Regions from separate parts of the Clostridium cellulovorans 743B genome, predicted to be linked through region 2. Evidence: riboswitches for the same ligand, from Rfam matches in the RefSeq annotation. Region 2 holds a riboswitch; each other region holds the start of a gene.

Region 1 (6,302 bases), 1.7 Mb from region 2:
GTAAGAATTGATTAGAGAACCATAAAAAGAGGGATACTCAGTGTACAGGTTTATGTACTAGAGATAACCCTCTTTATTTTTATTTGCCTAAGGCTTCTACATAAGAAATTAGCGGATTAATAGTATTAATATCAGTAAAATCGGCCTCTTGATTTTTAACTGCTAGCATACCTTTTTCATCAGCAGTTAGTTCACCAGATTTTTTCTTTGCTATCATTTTCATAAACATTGCCATCATAGGTTTATGAAGGAGATTTAATTTCTTATAATCCATTCCTCCACGAAGATTGAAAACCTTAATTGCATTTTGCATTTGAGTCGTTAAGTTTTTTTCAACAATAGGTTTAAAAACGTTTGGATCTTCAGTAGGAGAAAGTCCAACAGTAAAAACAATGAGATTTTTTCCTTTTAGTTTATCAAAGTTTTTGGTAATAAGAGATATGCCGCTGATTCCGCCTGCATAGAGCCCGCCGCCATGTATTATAGTATTATATTCTAACAGTTTGTCGGAAGAAATTTTCGAGCTGTCAAATAAGTCAGCTCCAAGTTTATTTGAAATCCATTCGGCATACTTTCTTGTGCTACCGTATTTTGACTTATAAGTTACAATTATTTTATTCAAAGTATCACTCCTTAAATATTGTCAATATGTATAAAGCCTTACAATAAAGATTATACTTCTTTTATAGAAATTTCAAGATTAAGTAAAGCTTTTTCTAAAATAGAACGTGGGCAAGCTATGTTTATTCTTTGAAAGCCTGTAGCATCATCATCAAACATTGTACCAGCATCTAGCCATAACTTAGCTTTTGTTATAATTAAATCATTAAGCTCCTTTTCGTTAAATCCTAAATCATTAAAATCCAGCCAAACAAGATAAGTTCCTTGAGGCTCTATCAGTTTTACCTTTGGTAGTTTTTCATTTAAAAATCTTCTAAGAAAATCAAGATTTCCTTGAAGGTATACTAAAAGATCCTCAAGCCATGGTCGACCTTCAGCATAAGCAACTTTGCATGCAATTAGACCTAAAGTATTCAATTGACTATAACCAGTTTTAGCTACTTCACTTTTAAACCTACTTTTTAAATCTTTGTTAGGAATAAAAATATTAGATACTTGAAGTCCTGCAAGATTAAAGGTTTTGCTAGGAGCAGTACAGGTAACTGATATTTCTTGGAATTCTGGTTTAAGATTTGCAAATACTTCATGAACATATGGTTTAAAGATAAAGTCAGCATGAATTTCGTCTGAAACTACTATAACATTATGCTTTACACATATATCGCCTAATTTTATAAGTTCTTCTTTAGTCAAAACTCTTCCTACTGGATTATGGGGATTGCATAATAGAAAAAGTTTAACTTTATTATCGATTATCTTTTTTTCAAAATCCTCAAAGTCTATTTCATATTTTCCATCATTATAAACAAGACTGTTATTTACAAGAATTCTTCCATTAAGTAAAACTGTACTTGAAAATGGATAGTAAACAGGTTTTTGTATAAGTACTGCATCACCTTCTTCAGTAAAAGCACGAATTGCTGTATTTATGGCAAAGACAACTCCAGGTGTTTTTACCAGCCATGGTTTATGAACTTCCCAATTAAATGAAGTTTTGAACCAATTTTGCAGGGTTTCAAAATAATCGTCTTTAGTGTCAGAATAACCGAAAATGCCATGATTACTAGCTTCCACTAATGCATTTATTACCTCGGGAGGAGTTTTAAAATCCATATCTGCTACCCAAAGGGGTAAAAGATCCTCAGGCATTCTTCTTTCTTTTGCAAAATCATATTTAAGGGAATTTGTATTTTTTCGATCTATTATTTCATTAAAATCATATTTCATATTATCAACTCCTAACACAATTTATTATCTCAGGTAAATCATAAAATAAAAGTTATTTCAAGTTATAATTACAAAGATTTGTAGTTATAACTTGAAAAAGTGTACTTATAGTTGGAGGCTTTAAAAGTTAAAAATCTAGATAAAATCTTAACTTAGTGCCTGTTCTAAATCTTTTATTAAATCATCAGCAGATTCAATACCAACAGAGAGACGAAGAAAACATTCGTTTATGCCCTTGGATTCTCTTTCTTCCTTTGGTACGTCAGAGTGGGTTTGTAACATAGGATAAGTTATCAGAGTTTCTACCCCTCCTAAGCTTTCAGCATACAATATTAGATTTACTTTTTCTAAAAGTTGTTTTGCAGTTTCTTCATTTTCAACTTCGAAGGAGATCATTGAGCCAAAGCCTCTACTTTGATTTTTAGAAATTTCATATCCAGGGTGCTCAGGTAAGCCTATATAGTAAACTTTTTTAACTTTAGGCTGTCTACACAGCCAATCAGCGATAATTTTTGCGTTCTCCTGTTGCTTTTCCATACGAATTGATAAGGTTTTGATTCCTCTAATTAATAACCAACTGTCAAAAGGAGAAAGGGATGCACCAGTAGTTTTACTTATTACTCTTAGTTTTTCTAGAATATCTTCGGTAGAAGCTACTAAAAAACCTGCAAGAGTATCATTATGGCCACTTAAAAATTTTGTTCCGCTGTGGACTACGATGTCTGCTCCAAGTAAAATTGGATTTTGAAGATAAGGAGATAAGAAGGTATTATCTACAATTAATAATAAGTTATGTTTTTTAGTAATTTCAGCAACTGCTTTAATATCTGTAACTTGCATTGTAGGATTTGATGGGGTTTCGATAAATATTGCTTTTGTAGTTTTTCTAATATATTTTGTTAAGTCTGTATCTTTTGAAGTGTTGACTACATCAAACTCAATTCCGTTCTTCTTTGAGATAAGACTAAACAATCTGTGAGTTCCCCCGTATAAATCATCGCTTATGATAAGGTGATCTCCAATTGAAAATAACTCCATAAGTGCTGAGATTGCTGCCATTCCTGTTGAAAAAGCTACAGTTCCTTTTCCCTGCTCTAGGTCTGTTATTATATTTTCAAGGTGCTCTCTTGTAGGATTTTGGAGCCTTGAATAATCATAACCTGTACTTTCGCCAACAGCTGGGTGAGCAAAAGTTGCAGATTGATATATAGGCACGCTTATAGCACCTGTATAATCTAAATTTTTTCTATTACCGTGAATACATACTGTTGTGATATCCATAAATAATTCTCTCCTTCTTATAAAAGTATGAACATTTTTTCGAAATTATGTTCCTAGATATTTAAAAATTAAATTAGTTTTTACATCATAATAATTGAAAATATTTATATAGTTAAAAAAAGTCCCCATCTGGTTAAAGATGGAGACTTTTTTACAAAAATCCGTTTATATGAAAATATCCATCCTCATCTCTCAGATTTAAATCTGCTGGATTTAGCACCATCACTATAAAGCATGGTTGCTGAAACGTCATAGGGCCAGTCCCTCAGTTTCTCTTGATAAGGCATATTATTAAGTTTTAAAGATAAATGTTATTTCATAGTAATGTTATAAGTTTTATATGTTTAATTATAATTGCAAACTTAAAGTATGTCAATAAAGAATTTCCATAAGTTATATTGTTTTTTAAGACGTTAGTATATTTTTTTCATGAGACTTAAATAATAAAACTTATATGAGGTTTTTGATAAAGAATCTCTATAGGGTATATACATTTCTTAATACGTCCATAATGCTCGGCTAAAATTTAATAATGCAACTTATCTATATGTTAAAAGATTATTAGTTTTTAGAAAAAAATAATAAAAATCAGAGTGTTTAGATAATAATAATTGCATAGATATATGGTATTAAAAGATTATTTAAAAAAATACAAAACATAGTAAACATATATGAAAGATATTTCCTTATTGACATATAATGATATTAGATTTATAATTAATCCATACTAAACCTATAAGAATTATAAAATGGATTTATAAAAGTATGAAGGAGTGAATGTTTATGTCTAAAGTTTATAAAAGTATTACTGAGTTAATTGGAAAGACTCCATTAGTAGAATTAAAAAATTACGGTAAAGTAAAAGGTATAGATGCTTCTATAATCGCTAAGATAGAATTTTTTAATCCAGCAGGAAGTGTTAAAGATAGAATTGCAAAGGCTATGATAGAGGATGCGGAAACTAAAGGTCTTTTAAAAGAAGGCTCAGTTATAATAGAACCTACTAGTGGTAATACAGGAATTGGCCTTGCATCTGTAGCTGCTGCAAGAGGATATAGAATTATTTTAACTATGCCAGACACAATGAGTATAGAAAGAAGAAATCTTTTAAAAGCCTATGGTGCTGAACTTGTATTAACAGAAGGTGCAAAGGGAATGAAAGGTGCAATAGAAAAAGCTAAGGAACTTGGAGAAGAGATTCCAAATTCATTCCTCCCAGGACAATTTGTAAACCCTTCTAACCCTAAAATTCATAGAGAAACTACAGGACCGGAAATATGGGAGGACATAGATGGAAAAGTTGATATTTTTGTTGCTGGTATCGGAACAGGTGGAACTATAACAGGCGTTGGAGAATTCTTAAAATCAAAGAATCCTGATGTAAAGATTGTGGCTGTAGAACCAGCAGCTTCACCAGTACTTTCAAAGGGTACACCAGGACCGCATAAAATACAAGGCATTGGTGCCGGGTTTGTACCAGATGTTCTTAACAAGGGAATATATGATGAAATAATAACTGTAGAAAATGAAGATGCTTTTGAAACAGGACGCGCTATTGCGAAAATAGAAGGAATATTGGTCGGAATTTCATCAGGAGCAGCTCTTTGGGCAGCAACTGAGCTAGCAAACAGACCTGAAAATCATGGAAAGAACATCGTAGTTCTTCTTCCTGATACTGGTGAAAGATATTTCTCAACACCTCTTTTCGCAGAAAACTAAAACTAATAACAGGAAGATAGATGCAGTGGCAATAAATGCATCTATCTTTTTATGTTTATAAGAAGATAATGCGTAAGAAATAATTGAGAAATTTTTAAGAGATATCAGTTTTATTGATAAAGAGACCTGAGCAGTAAAGCGTCCAATAACTATGTCAAATAGTTATGAGTTTCCATGTAATCCTACATAAATAAATTGGAGTGGTACAGGAAAATGAGCTATATACAAGAAATGGTGGTTCAAATCAATAGTTAAATTAACCTGTTGTGCTAGCAGATAAGTTTTCATTAAAAGGATATTTATACCATGATTTTAGGCAGTCCTATCCTATTGTCTCATATACTGTTTTTGGAAATTATTATCCGAATACTAATTCTTTAATCTTTGATATTTCTATACCTATATTAAAAAATTTATTTATAAAATAGCAAAGATTATGAGCTAATATTTTATTTGATATTCTTGTGGCAAATCCCCAAGTTGATTTTGTAAGAACCCTCTGCATATTTAATTGCTCGGAGAGCTGAGAAAAAGTAGTTTCTACTCTACGACGAGCCTTGAATATCAACTGCCTAAAAGGTTTTAAAAGTTTAGTTTTACTATTGTTACGATTTATTGTTAAAAGACGAATGTACCTTGTTTCTTTTAATTGCGAAGCAACTTTTTGACCTATATATCCTTTATCACCTATTAGTATATCAATCTCTGAATTAGCTGTGAGTTCCCAGACGACATCTCTGTCATCAATATTTGCTGCTGTTACAGTAAAATCTGTGATATAGCCATCGAGGGCTACTAAAGCATGTAATTTGAATCCATAATATGTTTCTTTTTTCGAAGCGCATCGCCCGTAGGCAGCCTCCGGCTTAAAAGCTTTATGGAAATGAGCTCTCCCAAACTTACACACAGGAATTGGCATACTATCTGCAATTCTCATTCGGTCATATTGATAGTTAAGAAATTTCGTTAACTCTTTACGAATTTCATCAATGACTCGAAATAATGACTTTCTAACTCTATGAAACCTCGGCCTACTACAAAAGTTGGGAAATAAGTCTCGTAGGTTTTTAGAGCAAAATCCAAACCATGCTTTTTCAGAGTCAATGGTTAAGAGTTCACCTACTAAAGAAATCGTAATTATTTCGCTATCAGTCATTACTGATTTAGCGATGTTACGACGATTTTTAATAAATGTTGGAGTTACTTTTTGGTAAAAGTCATCAATTATAACATAAGTGACAACAATAAAATCTTTTAAGTCATTTATTGTTATGGTAGAATCTTTATTAAACTCTGGCATATAGGTTAGCCTCCTATCATTAGATTAGTGGTGTTTTTTAATGATAGGTTAGCAAATATGCTGGAGTTTTTCTATTTGTAAGTATTGCCAGCGTATTTAACTAGCACAACGGGTTAAATTAGGGTAATTCTTATAAATTAACATTTGGGAAATT
Region 2 (6,302 bases):
TATTTGGATTGGTACAGAAGAAGGACTAAATAAATATGATAAATCTACAGATTCATTTGTTAGGTTCAGTCATGTAGAAAGCAATATATATAGTATAACTAATAATTGTATAACTAGCTTGTTTCAAGATTCTGAAGGTATCCTATGGATTGGTACAGAAAAAGGGTTAAACAAAATGAATTTAATTGACAACCAAATTACTCAATGCAACTATGCTTTCGATGTAGATGGAATAATGAAGGATAAATTCATAACATCTCTATTTGAGGATAATGATAAAAATTTATGGATTGGTACCTTTGATAACGGATTGTTTAAATTCGACAAAAAAGCTAATAAGTTAACGAATTATTCTCAAGGTTTTGAAGGTAATAATCAAATCGCTTTTAAACATGTAAATGATATAAAAGAAGATGACTATAATAACATATGGATTGGAACAAATGATGGTCTATTTAAATATAACAAACTTAATGATAAATTAATTGCTTATGTAAATAAATACTATGACTTAAAAAGCCTTGTTTATAATCAAGTAAATTATATTATTAAAGATAGGACTGGAATGATATGGGCAGGAACAAATAAAGGGATAAGTATTTTTAATCCAGAACCTATGTTTAATTATTATAAGAAGGATCCTACTAAAGAAAATAGTTTAAGTGATGATATGATTCGCGGAATATATAAAGATAATAATGGGATATTGTGGCTTGGAACTTTTAAAGATGGATTAAATGCCATGAATCTTAGTACTGGAGATGTAAAACATTATAGAAATAGTGAAAGTACAGATAGTCTAAGTGATGATACAATCATCAACGTATATGGAGATAAACAAGGAGACATTTGGATAGCTACTTGGAAAGGACTAAATTTATATAACAAATCTACTGACAGTTTTATTCGTTTTAATGAAGGTACTGATATTAACACGCTAGTATCTGATGCCGTAAATACCATTTATCAAGATAGAGAAGGTATAATATGGATTGGAACAGCAAATGGACTAGACTCTTACGATAAAGTTACTAAACAATTTAAACACTATAGTGATATAATGACAAAAAACAACATACTTGAACAAAATATATCAAGTATTTATGAAGATGAAAATAGAACATTATGGATTGGGTTAGGTTTAAATGGTGGTCTAGTCAAATTTGATAGAACTTCAGAAGTTATGACTTCCTATACGCAATCTCCTAATGATGCTAAGACCATATCATCAAATAATATTAAGGATGTTACTGGAGATAACAATGGTAACTTATGGATTGCCACTACTCATGGGCTTAATAAATTTTCTATATTAGAAGAGAGTTTCACTAGATTTTTTGAAGAAGATGGATTAAGTAACAATTATTTATATGGTGTTTTATTAGATACCAAAGGAAATCCTTGGGTTAGTACTGATGGGGGGCTGTCTAAATATGATGTAAGTGAAAAAACATTCACTAATTTTAATGTTTATGATGGATTACAAAGTAATGAATTCAATAATTATTCATACTATAAAAGTAGTAATGGTGAAATGTTTTTTGGGGGAATCAATGGATTTAATAGTTTTTTTCCTGAAAAGATAGAGGAAAAGAAACTACTAAATCAAAATGTCGTTATTAAAGGTGTATCAATTTACGACGAACCATTTCCAATCGATAAGTTATCTTCATTGAACTTTAAACAGAATCACTTTAGAATAGAATTTTTCTTGCCTTACTTTATAAATTCTTCTAAAAACCAATTCGCTTACTTACTTGAAGGAGTTGACTCTGAATGGAACTATGTAACTGGAAATGGTTATGCTAGATATACTAATGTTCAAAGTGGAGAATATCGATTTTTAGTAAAGGGCAGAAATAATTTAGGACAGTGGAGTGAACCTATTTCTATACCAGTAAAAATAAGTACTGCCCCTTGGAACACTTGGTGGGCACATCTTATATATATAACTACTGCTATAATGGTTATATATTTTATATGGAATCGTGTTAAAATTTTAGAGGGAATAATAAATCAAAGGACTATTTTATTAAATAATAAGTTAAAAGAAAATAAAACTCTATATGATAAATTGATTAAATATGAGAGAAGCAAAAATAATTATTTCATAAACTTATCCCACGAATTAAGAACACCATTAAATGTAATCTTATCAACATTGCAACTTATCTCAAACCTAAATGAAGGTGAAAAATATATAGAAAAACCTAACTTGAATAAATATGTTGATATTATGAGTAGGAATTCTTTAAGATTGCTAAAAGTAATAAATGACCTAATTGATGCATCAAAAATAGAGAATGGTGATTATAAGCTTACTATTTCTGAAGTTGATATTGTTTACCTTGTAGAAGAAGTTGCTTTATCCATGAAGGATTATATAGAATCTAATAATATTGACCTTATAATAGACCCTGATATAGAGGAAAAATTAATTGAATGTGATAGAACTCAAATAGAAAGATGCATTGTTAATCTACTTTCCAATGCAACAAAATACTCTAATAAAAATGGCTCCATATGGGTAACAATACTTGATGATGATACAAAGGTTCGAATTTCTATTAAAGATAATGGGATTGGAATAGCACCTAAAAATCATGATATTATTTTTGAAAGATTTGGACAAGTTAATAATAGTGAGTCTAATAAAAAAGGCAGTGGTATTGGCTTAAGTCTTGTAAAATCACTTGTTGAACTTCATAATGGAACTATTGACTTAATAAGTGAAGAAGGTAAAGGTAGCGATTTTATTATATCTTTACCTGTAAGACAAAACAAAACTAATAATAAAATCTTATAATCTAATTATTATTCATAAAAACATTCCTCACTCTAAATAATTTATAGTGAGGAATGTTTTTTTAAAAGAATTTATATTATGTTTATGTCACTAAAATTTTTCTATTTGAATCGAAAGTTTGTTATAATTAAATATACAAAAGTTTAAGAATGGAGACTATTATGCACAAAAATATAAATAATCTAACTCCTAACAAAATAGCTATACTAAGAATATCGTTACTTGTTTTGCCTATTATATCTATTTTTATTTTTTATCTTTTAAGATACTACATATTTTCTGTTGTAAAATTATTACCCCAATGTACATTTTATGAAAAAACCTCACTATTATGTCCAGGATGCGGTATGACACGTAGTATCTTAGCATTATTTCGTGGTGATATATTAAATTGCTTAAAATCAAATGTAGCAACTATGCTTATAGTTATATTTGGATTCCTTAAATATTTAGAGTTATTAGCTCTTTCATTTAATAAAAAACTTTTTTTATTACCTAGATATCCAAGCTTCTACTGGCTTGGGTTAACATTACTAATACTTTATTGGATCCTTAGAAATATCGAATTTTTTTTATTTCTTAAACCTTAATTATAAAGCTTTTGTTTACAAAGTATGTTTTTTATTGTATAATTTTTTTTAATTACATTTATCAACGTCATCAAGAGAGGTGGAGGGATTAGGCCCTGTGAAGCCTCGGCAACCTGCAAATGAGTGCAAGGTGCTAATTCCTGCGGACAAGCGTCTGGGAGATGAGGTGTTTTATAGTCATTATGTGACAATTTCCTCTATTACTCCAATGTAATAGAGTTTTTTTATGCTATTCGTTGAGGAGGAGTTAATATGTGTCCAGTTATTTTACCAAAAGATTTACCAGCTACTGCTACACTTATAAATGAAAATATTTTTGTAATGAATCACGAACGAGCTCAAAGTCAGCAGATTCGCCCCTTAGAAATTCTCTTTTTAAATTTAATGCCAACAAAAATTGTAACTGAAACTCAAATATTAAGATTGTTAAGCAATTCCCTTATTCAAATAAATGTTACGTTCTTGCAAACTTCAGATTATACAAGTAAACACACTCCAAAATCTCATTTGGATACTTTTTATACAACTTTTGAAGAAATAAAGGATAAAAGCTTTGATGCTTTAATTGTATCCGGAGCTCCAGTAGAAAATATGGAATTTGAAGATGTACAATACTGGAATGAACTAACACGAATTTTCGATTATGCTGAAGCTAATGTACAATCATCGCTATTTATCTGTTGGGGAGCACAAGCAGCCTTATATTATTATTATGGAATTGATAAAAAACCATTAGAGAAAAAAATGTTTGGTATATTTGAACACGAAAATTTAGATAAAAATTCGCCATTAATGAGAGGCCTTGATGATGTATTTTATGCACCACATTCTAGGCATACTGGTAATAGTATAGAGGATATAAAAGAAGTAAGAGATTTAGAAACTTTAGCTTATTCAAAAGAAGCAGGTCCACTTCTAATTACTGATAAATCAAAAAGAAAGGTATTCATAACAGGTCATCCTGAATATGATGCTGAAACATTAAGTTTAGAATACTTCAGAGATATAAATGCAGGGCTAAAAATCGAAACTCCATTTAATTATTTTGTTGATGATGATCCTGAAAAAGGTATTAAAGTTACTTGGCGCTCAACAGGAAGTATGATTTATAATAATTGGATAAACTATTATGTATATCAAGAAACGCCTTACAATCTCAAAAGAGATAAAAAGTAACCAAAATAGCTTCTAAAATCTACACATATATTTTTGTTTTGAGCAAATAATATAATGTAAACTTTTTTAGGAGGTGTGTATCATGGATAATAAAATTAGATTATCAAATGGACATAATAACAGTATAGGTTGTATTGTAAATGAATGTAAATTCCATTCAAGAGATAATTACTGTGAACTTGAAAGAATTAATGTTGTTAAACACGAGGCTACAGCAAATACAGTAGAATGTACTGATTGTGGAAGCTTTGAAAAAATGTAATGGGTGATAGCTAAATATAAAATGAATGACTTTTTATATTTATTCTTAGCAACGACATTTAATAAATTGCTAAAATTGAGTGTTTTTAACTTGCGATATGAATAATAATAAAATGCATTGTATATATATACAATGCATTTTTTATATGCTACAATATAAATACAGGATAATTTAACAATTAACGCATTGAATAATTTCTTTGCTCAAATAGATTCAATATATATTTGAATTGGATATAACCTATTATCAAAAGTATATTGATAATAGGTTTTTACTATGAAGGAGGCAAAATAAAATGAAGACAACTGCAGATAAAGCATATACCTTGATAGAAGCACTTCCGTATATAAAAGATTACTATGGGAAAACTGTAGTTATTAAATATGGTGGCAATGCTATGAAAAGCGAAATGCTTAAAGATGCTGTAATCAATGATTTAATACTAATGAGTTGTGTTGGTATCAACGTAGTACTTGTTCACGGTGGTGGTCCAGAAATAAATCATATGCTAAATAAAGTTGGTAAGGAACCTAAATTTATTAACGGCTTGAGATATACTGATGAAGAAACAATTGATATAGTACAAATGGTTTTAGCTGGAAAGGTAAATAAAGATTTAGTCTTCCGTATAAATTCTAACGGTGGGAAAGCTATTGGACTATGCGGAATAGATGGAAACATGATAATAACTGAAAAAGTTAAAAGTGAAGAAGATTTAGGCTATGTAGGAGAAGTTAAACAAATAAATACAGAAATCATAGATAACTCTTTAAAAAATGGATATATGGCTGTTATAGCAACAGTTGGTGTTGGTGAAGATGGTAAAACTTATAATATCAATGGTGATGTTGCAGCAGCAAAAATAGCCTCAGCACTTAAAGCTGAAAAGTTAATACTTTTAACTGATGTTCCTGGACTAATGATGGATCCTAAAGATGAAAATACATTGATTTCTAAGTTAAAAGTTGGTGAAGTTCCACTTCTTATGGAGGACAAAATAATAAGTGGGGGCATGATTCCTAAAATAGAAAGTTGTGTTGAAAGCGTTAGAAATGGTGTTCGTAGAGTTCATATATTGGATGGAAGAACTCCTCATTCTATATTAATAGAATTATTTTCTGATGAAGGCATAGGTACAATGATATACTAATGGCGAAGGGGAGGCTAAAAAATGAAGGCAAAGGATTTATTGACATTAAAGGATCTTTCAAAAGAAGAAATCCTTGAAATTATAGATTTAAGTGAACAATTAAAATATGAAACAAAACATGGAATAGAACATCACTATTTAAAAGGTAAAACATTAGGAATGATTTTTAGGAAACATTCTACAAGAACAAGAGTTTCCTTTGAAGTAGGTATGTATCAATTAGGTGGATTTGCTTTATTTTTAAACTCTAGTGATATTCAAATGAGCAGGGGAGAAGCTATTGAAGATACAGGTAGGGTACTTGCTCGTTATTTAGAT
Region 3 (6,302 bases), 1.2 Mb from region 2:
TCAAATAGCTGAAGAAGCAAAAATTATATTAGATTTAAATAAATCTGAACGACATATTAGAGGCGGAAAGGCAACTAAATTAAAATATAAAGCTATTGAAGGTTAAGCTTTTTCTTATTATAATTAGAAAGAAAGCTTTGTAAAAATTTGATGAAATATTAAGTATAAGTTTTCTTTAAAATATAATAGGTAGGAGTGGTTTTATGTTCTTTAAGGTCGGTACAGACCTAGGAATTGATTTAGGGACAGCAACAGTTTTGGTATATATGAAAGGAAAAGGAGTAATACTTAAAGAACCATCAGTAGTAGCTGTAAATAAAACGACTAGACAAGTTTTGGCAGTTGGTGAAGAGGCTAGACAAATGATTGGAAGAACACCAGGGAATATTGTAGCAATACGTCCATTAAGAGATGGTGTTATTTCAGACTACGACATTACGGAAGTTATGTTAAAGGCCTTCATGAAAAAAGCAATTGGTAAAAGAAGGATTTCTACACCTAGAGTAGTTATATGTATCCCTTGCGAAGCTACAGAGGTTGAAAAAAGAGCGGTTAAAGACGCAGCGACTAATGCGGGAGCTAAGAAAGTAAAGCTTATTGAAGAGCCACTTGCAGCAGCCATTGGCGCAGGGATAGATATAACTAATGCTAGTGGAACTATGGTTATAGATATTGGTGGTGGAACTACTGATATTGCAGTCATTTCTTTAGGTGGAATGGTTGTAAGAAAGTCTATAAAAGTAGCTGGTGATACTTTTGATGAAGCAATTATAAAGTATGTAAGAAAAAAGCATAAGCTAATGATTGGTGAGAGAACAGCAGAAAATCTAAAGATAAATGTAGGATCAGCTTATAAAAAAGATGTTGAAAATACTATGGAGATAAAAGGTAGAGACCTTATAACAGGGTTGCCAAAGAATATTGTAGTAACCTCTGAGGAGATGAGAGAAGCACTTTCAGAGTCAGTAATGGCTATTGCTGATTGCGCTCATGCTGTTTTAGAAAGAACACCACCAGAACTTGCATCTGATATTGCAGAACAAGGTATTTATATGACTGGTGGAGGCGCGTTACTTAACGGGCTTGATAAATTAGTTGAAAAGGTTACTAAAGTACCTGTATATGTTGCAGAAGATGCAATCTCTTGTGTTGCATTGGGAACTGGTGAGGTGCTAAAATATATTGAAAAATTAGATAGTACAGGCAGTGATATTGCTATAAAATAAAAAAGGCTATTACATAATGGAGTTTTTCATTATGTAATAGCTTGTTTTATTAATATATATGTTCCCAAAATGGTAGTTCATAACTTATAATAATTGCTTAATGTTAAATGAAGCTTTAGACATAGTTTTATTTTTGGAACTTATATGATTAAAAAAGCAAATAATTATAAAAATATGTTATAGAAGAGACGAGAAATATTTTGTTTCAAAATGTTAATATCTTATTACAGTTTTTTATATAAACTATAAGCATAAATAAGAGTATCTGTAATGACTTCAGCCATATCCATTATTAAGTCTAATCTAATATTTCTATTAGTGAATAATTCGTTATTATCGCAGCTATCAACTATACCTATTATGGATATATCACCAACATCGGGCAAAGTCTTGCCGACACCTTTCCCAGGATGTATAGGGAATGGTCGTATTTGAATTTCTCCTATGTTATCACTACTACCTAAACAAGCATCTATTCCTATAACTGAAGCTTTAGGATGAAGACATTTTATCCTTTTAACACTTTCTTCTAAGTTAAGGGCGTGTATAGGATTCTTTATGGTGCCATAAACTGGCAGGGGGAATAGCTTTTTCTTTAATAAAGTACCTACCAATGGACCAAGACAATCCCCTATACACCTATCAGTGCCAATACAGATGATAATAGTATCATTAGTTATTAGGTCTTTTAAAAAATCTCCGAGTTCACAATATGCACTTTGGTTTAAATAATTAGCTCTAGCTTTTTTCACCTATAACACCCCCATTAACATATATATGTTGGTAAGAATGTTAATATTAGAATTGTGCAAAAATAAAATCATTGTATTAGTGAAAAACGTAAAAAACTATAAAAAAAATAAAGGGAAAAGTATTATAAAAATATGTAAGTTAGTGTCTAAAAATAAGAAAAACATAGTAAATGGTAGATATATTAATGTAAAAAGGTTAAATGGGTGTTTTTCGGCTTGATAAAGTTTCTTAACCAATGTATACTATCTTATGTTGGCACGAGAGTGCAGACGAAATGGTGTAAGAGTATAAATGGGAGCATAGCTCAGCTGGGAGAGCATCTGCCTTACAAGCAGAGGGTCACAGGTTCGATCCCTGTTGTTCCCACCATTAATACGCTGGCATGGCTCAATTGGTAGAGCAGCTGACTTGTAATCAGCAGGTTACGGGTTCAAGTCCTGTTGCCAGCACCACACGGAGGATTTCCCGAGCGGCCAAAGGGGGCAGACTGTAAATCTGTTGTCTCTGACTTCGATGGTTCGAATCCATCATCCTCCACCAAAAAAGATGCTAATTTGTTAGTATCTTTTTTTATTGTATGAAAAAATTACCTGTATTTTAAAAAAATACATTAAATTGTTTGTTTTAATAAATATTGACAAATATCTATTCGATATGATAGAATCGTAATTGTTGAAAATAAAATAAAAGTACTTATCAAGAGAGGTGGAGGGAAAAGGCCCGATGAAACCCGGCAACCAGTGAAATCACTAAGGTGCCAATTCCTGCGATTTAATTTGCAAGATAAGGGGAAATGTAATTATTACCTCTTCTTACGAAGAGTTTTTTTTATATATTATATAGATTAAAAATTAGGAGGTTATACTATGAGAAGATTATTTACTTCTGAGTCTGTTACTGAAGGACATCCAGATAAAATGTGTGATCAGATATCCGATGCAGTGCTTGATGCTATATTAGAAAAAGACCCTAAGGCAAGAGTTGCTTGTGAAACTGCAACTACTACAGGAATGGTTATGGTTATGGGGGAAATTACAACTTCATGCTATGTTGATATTCCTAAGCTTGTAAGAGAAACTGTAAGAGAAATTGGATACACTAGAGCAAAATATGGTTTTGATTGTGAAACTTGTTCTGTTCTTACATCTATAGATGAACAATCAGCAGACATTGCTATGGGTGTTGATGAAGCGTTAGAAATTAGAGGAACTAGTGTTGATGAAATAGAATCTGTAGGAGCAGGAGATCAAGGAATGATGTTTGGTTTTGCTACTACTGAAACTCCAGAATATATGCCTATGCCAATTGCTATGGCTCACAGATTATCAAGAAGATTAACAGAAGTTAGAAAAGAAGGAATCTTGGATTACTTAAGACCAGATGGAAAAACTCAAGTTACTGTTGAGTATGAAGACAATAAACCAGTAAGAATTGATGCTATTGTTATTTCAACACAACACGGTCCTGAAGTTACTCAAGAGCAAATAAGAACAGATTTAATGAAACATGTTATAAAAGCTGTAGTTCCAGAAAATCTTTTAGATGATCAAACTAAGTATTACATTAACCCAACAGGAAAGTTTGTTATTGGTGGGCCACAAGGGGATACAGGCCTTACAGGAAGAAAGATAATAGTTGATACTTATGGTGGTTATGGAAGACACGGTGGTGGTGCTTTCTCTGGAAAGGATCCAACTAAGGTTGACAGATCAGCTGCTTATGCTGCAAGATGGGTTGCTAAGAATTTAGTAGCAGCAGGGGTGGCAGAAAAGTTAGAAATTGAAGTTGCTTATGCAATTGGAGTTGCACATCCAGTATCTATCGAAGTTGATACTTTTGGAACAGGAAAAATTTCAGATGATAAAATTGTTAAAATAATAGGTAAAGTATTTGATTTAAGACCAGGTGCTATCATAAAACAATTAGATTTAAGAAGACCAATTTATAAGCAAACAGCTGCTTATGGACATTTCGGAAGAACAGATTTAAATCTTCCATGGGAACAATTAAACAAAGTTGAAGAGATAAAAGCATTATTATAAAATAAATAAAAAATCAAAGCTAGCAAGGTGGAAATTTCCTCTTGCTAGCCTTATTTTTTATGTGGAAAATTGGAATTATCAGCATCTAATAAAGCTATGGTGTATTAAAAAAAGATTAGTTTAGATTGAGTATGTAAAAAGCATCAAGGGTAGAAGGTTAAAGATGGAATTCTTCAAAGATTTTAAAATTAAATTTGAGGAACTATAAATAATTGGTAGAGGCTCAAATATGAACTCTTTAAATAGATAAGTATAGTTGTGGTATAATTATAAATATGATCAGGTTATTAAACAGAGTGTATATGTTGCATCTTAGCATACTTATTTGAATAAATAAGTTTGTATGTAGTATTGGAAATTAACAAACTGCTAAATGAGAGGTGCTTGATGTTACATATGGGACAAAATGAGCTAAGGTGAGTGAAATGATAGAAATTCAAGGTACTGTTGAAGCTATTGTCTTTCAAAATGAAGATAATGGATATGTAGTTGCAACAATTAAATATGACGATAATAAAGCTACGATTGTAGGGGTTATACCTTATATAGTAGAAGGTCAAACCTTAAAGCTTAAAGGTCAATGGATTAATCATAAGAAATTTGGACAGCAGTTTAAGGTTGAGGAATGTGAAGAGGTATTACCGGATTCTGTTATTGGTATTGAACGATATCTTTCTTCAGGAGTAGTTCAAGGAATAGGACCAGTGACAGCGAGAAAAATAGTTCAGCATTTTGGAAATGATGCTTTGAGAATTATGGAAGAAGATATTGAACGGCTTAAAGAAATTGAAGGAATAGGCGCAAAGAAAATCAAGGTCATAGCTGAGTCTTTTGCTACTCAAAGAGATATAAGAGCTATAATGGTGTTTCTTCAAACTTATGGAGTCACCCCAACTCAATGCAATAAGATTTATAAAAGATTTGGCAATGCAGCTATAGAAATGGTGAAAAATAATCCTTACATATTGACAGAGGAGATAAGTGGAATAGGGTTTAGAACAGCAGATAAAATAGCTAGGAGTCTAGGCATTGAACTTAATTCACCTTACAGAATTCAGAGTGGCATAATATATTTAGTAAAACATTTTTCTTTGCTTGGCAACACATACATGCCTCTTCATAAATTGATAAGTGAGGGAAAAGATATATTAAGTGTTGATGCCCTTGAAATAGAAAAAAATCTACAGGAATGTATCTTAGATTTAAAGCTAAAAGTTGAGGAATTTAATCAAGAATTGTGCGTGTTTGATCTTCCTTATTATTATAGTGAACTTTCAGTAACCTCAAAACTTTTGACTTTAGCAACATCGTCTTATGATGAACTTAAAATAGATATAGATGTAGAGATAAAAGAGTTTGAAGAAAAAAATAATATAGTATTTGCAGAATCGCAGAAAGAGGCTGTGAGAGGTGCTATAGAAAATGGAATTGAAGTAATTACAGGAGGACCAGGGACTGGCAAAACCACGATAATAAATTGTATAAACAGTATTTTTGAGAAGCACTCATTAAAGATTTCTATGGCAGCACCTACTGGAAGAGCTGCAAAGAGAATGACAGAATCTACAGGGAGAGAAGCTAAAACCATTCATAGATTGTTAGAATTAGGGTTTAGTGAAGATGAGGGAAATTCAGAATTTATTAGAAATGAAGAATCTCCATTAAAGTGTGATGTGTTAATTGTAGATGAAGCATCGATGATAGATATTATGTTAATGAGCAATTTACTAAAGGCTGTGGAATTAGGAACAAGAATTATTATTGTTGGAGATGTAGACCAACTTCCATCAGTAGGACCAGGTAATGTCCTTAGAGATATTATAGATAGTAATGCTGTAAAGGTAGTTAGATTAAAAGAAATATTTAGACAAAGTAAAGAGAGTATGATAATTGTAAATGCTCACATGATAAATAATGGGAAAATTCCAGTGTTGAATTCAAAGGATAAGGATTTCTTCTTCATAACAAAGGAATCGCCAAATGATATACTTGAAGAAATAAAAGGGTTAATATATAAAAGGTTACCTTCTTTCAATAAAAAGTGGGATAATATAAAGCATATTCAAATTTTAACCCCAATGAGGCGAGGCGTTCTTGGTGTTGAAACTCTCAATGGACAATTACAGGAAATCTTAAATCCTTATAGCAGTATAAAGAAAGAAATTGAATTTAGAAACACTGTTTTTAGAATTGGTGATAAAGTTATGCAGACTAAGAATAATTATCAAATAAAATGGGAAAGAATATCTGGAAATGGTGAATATGATGGAATGGGGATTTT
Region 4 (6,302 bases), 1.3 Mb from region 2:
TGCTTCTTTATTGATAGTGGGCATTCGAATTAATAATCTATAATTTTCTCCACGTTTAAGTCCTTTAATTTTTTTATCAAATACATATTCTCCTGAAGACAAGAGATTATTTCCATTTGTCCATCCATGAACTAAAGAAAATTGCTATATGTGCTATGAATTTGTAGTTCATGCCAACCTAATTGTGTTTCATTTTATAAGTAATATAATGGGAATATATCAAGGAAATACAATAAAGGATCTATTAAGGAGGATTTAAAAATGGAGAAATCAAAAAAACTATTTGTTATTGGAAAGAGACCAACAAGGACAATGATAATTGTTACAGCTGTATTAGCTATTATTGCAGGGCTAGAAGCAGGTTTCTATTTATGCAAACTATGTAAGGTGGAGGATTATAAAATATCAGCACCTATAGTTATTTTAGCAACTGCGGCAATCTTTTTCTTGATTTATGTTCCAACAATAGCAAACTGTATAAAACATTGGGATATAAGTGAAAAGTATATAGAGCTTTACAGAGTTAATAAGTATGGGACTCAATGGAAGTATGTATATGGCATATTAATTGGTAAAGAAGAAAAGTTTGCAGACAAAATAGAATTAAGTGAAATTAAAAGTATCAAGCTTTATTGGACTACAATGTTTAGTTATATGGTAATGATGATGCACCCTATTTTTTTCCGCGTCACTTTAAAAGACGGAACCGTTATAAAGTTTCTTTCATTAGTAACTTCAAATGATAAAAATTATGTAGCAGCTGTAAAACATTTAAAAGAAAAATGCAATATAGAAATAGAGGATGAGCATGATTTGCTATCTGTAATAGAGGATCCAAATAGAAGCCTTAATGAATATATAGATGAAATTGAAAGAGCAAGTGTTAAGGCTAAGAGGTAATTCAAAGGAACTCAGCGATGAGTTCTTTTTCTTTTTAGAATTTATGGATTTAAGATGCAAGCATTATTGAGAGTTATATATTTTAAGAAATTACAGACATGAGCAAATGTTGCATTTAATGTATAATAAAGAATGAGATTGAATTAAAATACATAAATGCAACTACAAAGGAGTGATTGATTGAAAAAGTCAAAGAAATTATTTGTTGTTGGAGATAAAAGTTCAAAGACTGGAATAATTTTTATTTCGTTAATAACATTTTTTTTCGTAGCAGTACAAATCGGAAATAGTGCCAATACTTTAATAGGATTCAATAAAAATTGGGGCATTTTTGCAGGAATTTTATTTGTGATAATAGGAGTTTTTGAAATACCTGTAGTGGTAGCAACGTGGAAACATTGGGATATAAGTGAAGAGTACTTGGAATACTATGATAACAATGATTATTTCCAGCAATGGAGATACTTAATTAGTATTTTCAAAGGCAGAGAGGATGTCTGTGCATTCAAAATTAGATTAACGGAAATTAAAAGTATTAAAATCTATTGGAATAGGCAGTATGCACATTATTCAACTATAAATTATACGATTTATTTCGGTGTAGCTTTGAAGGATGGGTCGATTTTAACTTTTCGATCATTAATTGGTTCAGATAAAAAGGGGTTTTTAGATGCCTTAAATTATTTAAAAGAAAGATATTTTATTGAAATAGATGATGCGTATAACGTACTAGGTGTACTAGCAGATCCTAACCAAAACCTCCATGAATATATCCAAAAAATCGAAAAGAATAGATTTTTGGGGGAGGGAATGAAGGATGATTAAGATTATTTTAAGTTTAAAAAATCAAGACTTAAAGAGCCTTTTAAAATCTGAAATTCAAAAATCTTTAAGGGATTATCCCAAAAAGATTATTTTTGCTCATGAGGATTATATTAAAGATGATTCAAATAGCGAGAACTTATTATTTTTCTTTGAATTAGTGGATAGCAGTGATATTAAGAAGGCTGAGCTGATGAAGGAAAGAAATGAGGCTGATTGTATTATTTTCTTAAGTGAAGATGAAACTTTAGTTTTTAAATCCCTAAGGGTAAAGCCTATACAGTTTATTCGTCTGAATAATTTTGATGAAGATTTCAAGAATATGATTGAAGTATTAATAGACTACTTACAAAATACCGATAGAGTATTAACTTTAAAATCTGGGACAACTATCTTTAGACTTAATGTGAAAAGTATTATTTTTATTGAATCCTTTGGGCATTATTTATCTTTCCATGCTATTAATGGAAATTATCAAGTTAGAGGTAAGCTATCAGATATTATAGAAGAAATCAATAATCCATATTTTATAAGAACTCATAAGTCTTATATTGTTAATATTAGCTTCGTGGAAAGGGTATTATCAGATAAGTTGATCTTAAAGAGTGATCTTGAGGTTCCAATAGGAAGAAATTTCAAGGATGAAGTTATAGAAAGTTATCATAAATTTGCTACATAGAATACAGGTACATTAACTATTATAAGTAAATGTGAAAACATATTGACAAAATAGAAAAATGTGGTTATAATAAAACACATAAAACATATAAGTTTACTAGAGAAAAGTATTAAGGAACTAAAGTAAAAAAAGCCCTTTTAAAAAAAATGATATTATTAACCTTATCAAGAGAAGCCGAGGGACTGGCCCTAAGACGTTTCAGCAACCACACTTTAAAGTGATGGTGCTAAATCCAGCAGATTAAATTCTGAGAGATGAGGATGAATTTTTAATTAGACTGTTTTTATGAACAATATCCATCTAATTCAGATGTTTTTTTTTTATAAATAACATAAATTCAAATAACGTCTTACATTGAATCCATATGGCGCTTATAAATTTAATTTAGATTTTCAATTTTAATATATAGAATTTCAAAAGTAGTTAAATGTTTTATAAAGATATTTGCTTTAGAAAGAAGTTGTTCCTAAAAGTTTAGATATAGATTCACCTTTCACCAAGGATATTAATATGATATTAGTATGCAAAAAGTGAAAGTGGAGAATCGGGGTGTCTATGGAATGGTAAGGAGCAATAATAATTACCAAGGCAACAGAAACTACCGGAGTAAAAAGGATTATCAAGAGACGAGCGGTTATTCTAGTAATTATCAAAGTAGTAGAAGTTATAAAGGCAATAATGCTCAGCAGAATAACGATGTCCAGCAAAATGGTAATGCTGAGCAAAGTAACAATGCTTACAGAAGTAATAATACTCAGCAAGGCCACAACAATATGCATCAAAGGAACAAAACTAAACAAAGCAACAATACACAGCAAGGTAGTAAAAAAAATCAAAACAATAAACCTTATGAAGGCTATCAGCAACGTAAAAGTAAGAATTGCCCGGACAATATTCATTATTTTGGTAAAGGCTACAGATTTGAGAGAAACGGTTGGATATATATTCACATTGAAGGAGAACCATATAAGCGTGGTTTTCAGCATGGATTCTTACTTGCAAAAGAAATTAAGGAAATTATGGATAACTTAAAGTTCCTAACTTACTGGAATACAGGTAAGGAGTGGAGTTTTTTTGTTAAGGAAGCAGAAAGACAGTTTACGAATAGGCTTGATATAGAGTATTTATATGAAATAAAAGGTATAGCTGATGGCGCATATAAGGCAGGGGTACAAGTAACTTGGCAAGAAATTCTTGCATGGAACGGTTATGGTGAACTTATAGATTTTTGGTGGCCTTATAGGAATAATGGGGTAGTTGGTAGCAATTTAGCAAGAGCCAAAGGCCGTTGTTCAGCTTTTATTGCCACTGGTTCTGCTACAAAAAATAAAAAAATACTTTTAGCACATAACACTTGGGAGAACTTTGAAACTGGGCAGTATCTCAATATAATTATAGACATTGTACCTAAAAGAGGTAATAGGATTTTGATGCAGACGGCTCCAGGATATATAGATAGCTTTAGTGATTTCTTTGTCACAGGTTCAGGACTTTTAGGCGCGGATACAAGTATTGCTGGTTTTATGAAATATAATCCTAACGGAATCCCTCAGTTTGTGAGAATTCGTAAGGCTATTCAATATGCTGATGATATGACTGGTTTTGTTGATATTATGAAGGAGAGAAGCAATGGTGGATACACTAGTATGTGGCTCCTAGGAGATATAAAAACTAATAAAATTCTTCGATTTGAACAAGGTCTAGAGTACTATAATGTAAAAACTTTGGAGGATGGCTATTTCATTGGATTTAATGCACCAGAAGATCCGAGAATCCGCAATTTAGAAGTGGAAAACAGTTGTTATACAGATATTCGTGATCATCAAGGAGCAAGAAGAGTTCGACTTACACAACTACTGGAACATCAGTTAGGAAAGTTGGATATAGAAGCAGCAAAGGATATTTTAGCTGATCATTATGATGTTTACTTAAATCAGAGAATACCGTCTTCTAGAACTATTGATGGTCATTATGAATTGGATGATCAAAAGTATCCAAGTCTTGCAGGGTCACCACCACCATTTTCACCTCAAGGCACATTAGATGGGAAGATAATAGATAGCGATCTCGCTAAGATGATGGCATTTTGTGCTAGGTGGGGAAATTCCAGTGGCATGCCTTTTATTACTCACGATTATTTTGCGAATCATCCTCAGTGGAATCATTTAAAGGGGCATCTTAAGGATAGATTTACTGAGAAGTGGAGCAAGTTCAGGGTTGGTGAAGGTGGATGTTAAAACCTAAAAGACTTAAGACTGGGGATACCATAGGTATTGTGTCGCCTGCAACAGGAATGGATAAAAGTGATATCTGGCGAGCTGTTGAAGCTTTTGAAGGCTATGGTTTTAAGGTGAAGGTGGGGCAACATGCTTACGATAATTATTACTATCTTGCAGGTTCAGACAAAGCTAGAGCAGCGGATTTAAATACTTTTTTTGCTGATCCATCAATCGATGCAATCTTCTGTAGCCAAGGCGGTTATGGTTCCCCAAGAATACTAGATGAAATAGATTATGAAGTTATAAGACAGAATCCTAAGATATTTATAGGTTACAGCGATATAACTGCACTTCATCTTGCAATTTATAAGAAAGCAGGACTTGTGACCTTCCATGGACCTAATGCCACTGGAATTTATGGTGAATATGCCACAAAATACAGAATGGGATATCTTTTCAAGGCCCTTTGCTGTGAGCGGCCAATAGGGAAAATTATAATGGCTGATCCAGATAAATATCTAGTTAAGGTTACTCCAGGAAAAGTAAGTGGAAAAACTATAGGTGGGAATTTATCATTGATCTGTGAGCTTATTGGTACTCCTTATGAAGTTAATACGGAAGGAAAAATATTATTTTTAGAAGAGATTGGCTCGGATATTCAAGATATAGACAGTAGATTGACACAGCTTTTGAACACGGGAAAACTACAAGCAGCATCTGGCATCGTCATAGGTGAGTGTACTGATTGTACTTCAGATATATATGATAAGGGCAGAACTTTGGAAGACTTGATTTTTGATAGAATAGGAAACCTTGGTATACCAGCCATTTGGGGACTTCCAATAGGACATACCCATGACCTGGCTACGATTCCTATAGGAGTAAATGCCACTTTGGATGCAACAAAGGGGGAGTTTATTATTCTAGAGACTGCCACGGAGTACTATTCATAAGATGATAAATAGCCATGAAAAGAATTAATTTTTGTTATGACTGTGGGTATCTATAAAAGCCTAGATAATCTTTTGGTGATTAGCTAGGCTTTTTTTAGGTTCTTAGATTGTAGTGCATGGCCATATTTTGGTCTAACCATGAAGACCATTGATTTGGAGTTCCATATTTTCTATAACAACATCATAAATATCACCTAATGAAGCGCAATATTCAAGGACTTTCCATGGCGTATTTGTGTGAAAGTGTATTTTTATCAGCTCATCATCTCCAACTGCAAGTAAACTATCACCTTCAATGTTTTTGAATTGGGACGTAAAAACACCGCAAAATTCAATTTTTAATAATGCGATGTTTAATAATTATTCGATTTTTATTGTTGTGTCGTTAAATTAAGAATATATTCACTAGATATAGCAAAGCTTTACTATGAATTACTTTTTTCTTTGTATCTGGGGTCGAGGAAATTCTCATTATTGCAAGTGTTAAGCTTGGGGTGAATTATTTTCCTATAAGTTTGTCATTTGAAAAAATATGTTCTATTAACCAATCATTTAAAAGTTGTAAAATATTTATTATGTATTGATCTTGGTTTTGATCAATCTTTGAAAAATCTACATCGTTAATTCTTTTTATAAATGCTTCATGCTCAACTTTTTGAGTAAACATTCTTTTATAGTTAATACTTTTCATGTATTCTTCTTCAGCTTTAAAATGAAAGGCAGTATAAT

What was found. A riboswitch is a leader RNA that binds a small molecule or an ion and turns the genes downstream of it on or off. The one in region 2 is predicted to bind S-adenosylmethionine.
Region 1: linked by a shared signal. The riboswitch ahead of CLOCEL_RS17345 (trans-sulfuration enzyme family protein) and the one ahead of CLOCEL_RS10780 (homoserine O-succinyltransferase) in region 2 are both predicted to bind S-adenosylmethionine.
Region 3: linked by a shared signal. The riboswitch ahead of metK (methionine adenosyltransferase) and the one ahead of CLOCEL_RS10780 (homoserine O-succinyltransferase) in region 2 are both predicted to bind S-adenosylmethionine.
Region 4: linked by a shared signal. The riboswitch ahead of CLOCEL_RS05390 (C45 family autoproteolytic acyltransferase/hydrolase) and the one ahead of CLOCEL_RS10780 (homoserine O-succinyltransferase) in region 2 are both predicted to bind S-adenosylmethionine.

What each region holds. Positions count from the first base shown of each region.
Region 1 is NC_014393.1:4,248,662-4,254,963, reverse strand. It holds gene CLOCEL_RS17355 (flavodoxin domain-containing protein) at 80-622, opposite strand; gene CLOCEL_RS17350 (MalY/PatB family protein) at 673-1,848, opposite strand; gene CLOCEL_RS17345 (trans-sulfuration enzyme family protein) at 1,996-3,129, opposite strand; SAM riboswitch class I at 3,312-3,414, opposite strand; gene cysK (cysteine synthase A) at 3,913-4,848, shown strand; gene CLOCEL_RS17335 (IS982 family transposase) at 5,207-6,148, opposite strand.
Region 2 is NC_014393.1:2,555,197-2,561,498, reverse strand. It holds gene CLOCEL_RS10795 (ligand-binding sensor domain-containing protein) at 1-2,806, shown strand, start outside; gene CLOCEL_RS23675 (DUF2752 domain-containing protein) at 2,956-3,396, shown strand; SAM riboswitch class I at 3,461-3,564, shown strand; gene CLOCEL_RS10780 (homoserine O-succinyltransferase) at 3,649-4,572, shown strand; gene CLOCEL_RS10775 (DUF1540 domain-containing protein) at 4,655-4,834, shown strand; gene argB (acetylglutamate kinase) at 5,130-5,984, shown strand; gene argF (ornithine carbamoyltransferase) at 6,006-6,302, shown strand, end outside.
Region 3 is NC_014393.1:3,733,526-3,739,827, reverse strand. It holds gene spoIIID (sporulation transcriptional regulator SpoIIID) at 1-106, shown strand, start outside; gene mreB (rod shape-determining protein) at 204-1,226, shown strand; gene yyaC (spore protease YyaC) at 1,451-1,978, opposite strand; tRNA gene CLOCEL_RS15235 (tRNA-Val) at 2,273-2,348, shown strand; tRNA gene CLOCEL_RS15230 (tRNA-Thr) at 2,356-2,431, shown strand; tRNA gene CLOCEL_RS15225 (tRNA-Tyr) at 2,435-2,519, shown strand; SAM riboswitch class I at 2,670-2,769, shown strand; gene metK (methionine adenosyltransferase) at 2,846-4,021, shown strand; gene recD2 (SF1B family DNA helicase RecD2) at 4,447-6,302, shown strand, end outside.
Region 4 is NC_014393.1:1,303,656-1,309,957, forward strand. It holds gene CLOCEL_RS05375 (hypothetical protein) at 262-900, shown strand; gene CLOCEL_RS05380 (hypothetical protein) at 1,081-1,725, shown strand; gene CLOCEL_RS05385 (LytR/AlgR family response regulator transcription factor) at 1,718-2,401, shown strand; SAM riboswitch class I at 2,560-2,662, shown strand; gene CLOCEL_RS05390 (C45 family autoproteolytic acyltransferase/hydrolase) at 2,962-4,638, shown strand; gene CLOCEL_RS05395 (S66 peptidase family protein) at 4,632-5,573, shown strand; partial or broken gene CLOCEL_RS22220 (kinase to dihydroxyacetone kinase) at 5,706-5,876, opposite strand; gene CLOCEL_RS05400 (bacteriohemerythrin) at 6,073-6,302, opposite strand, start outside.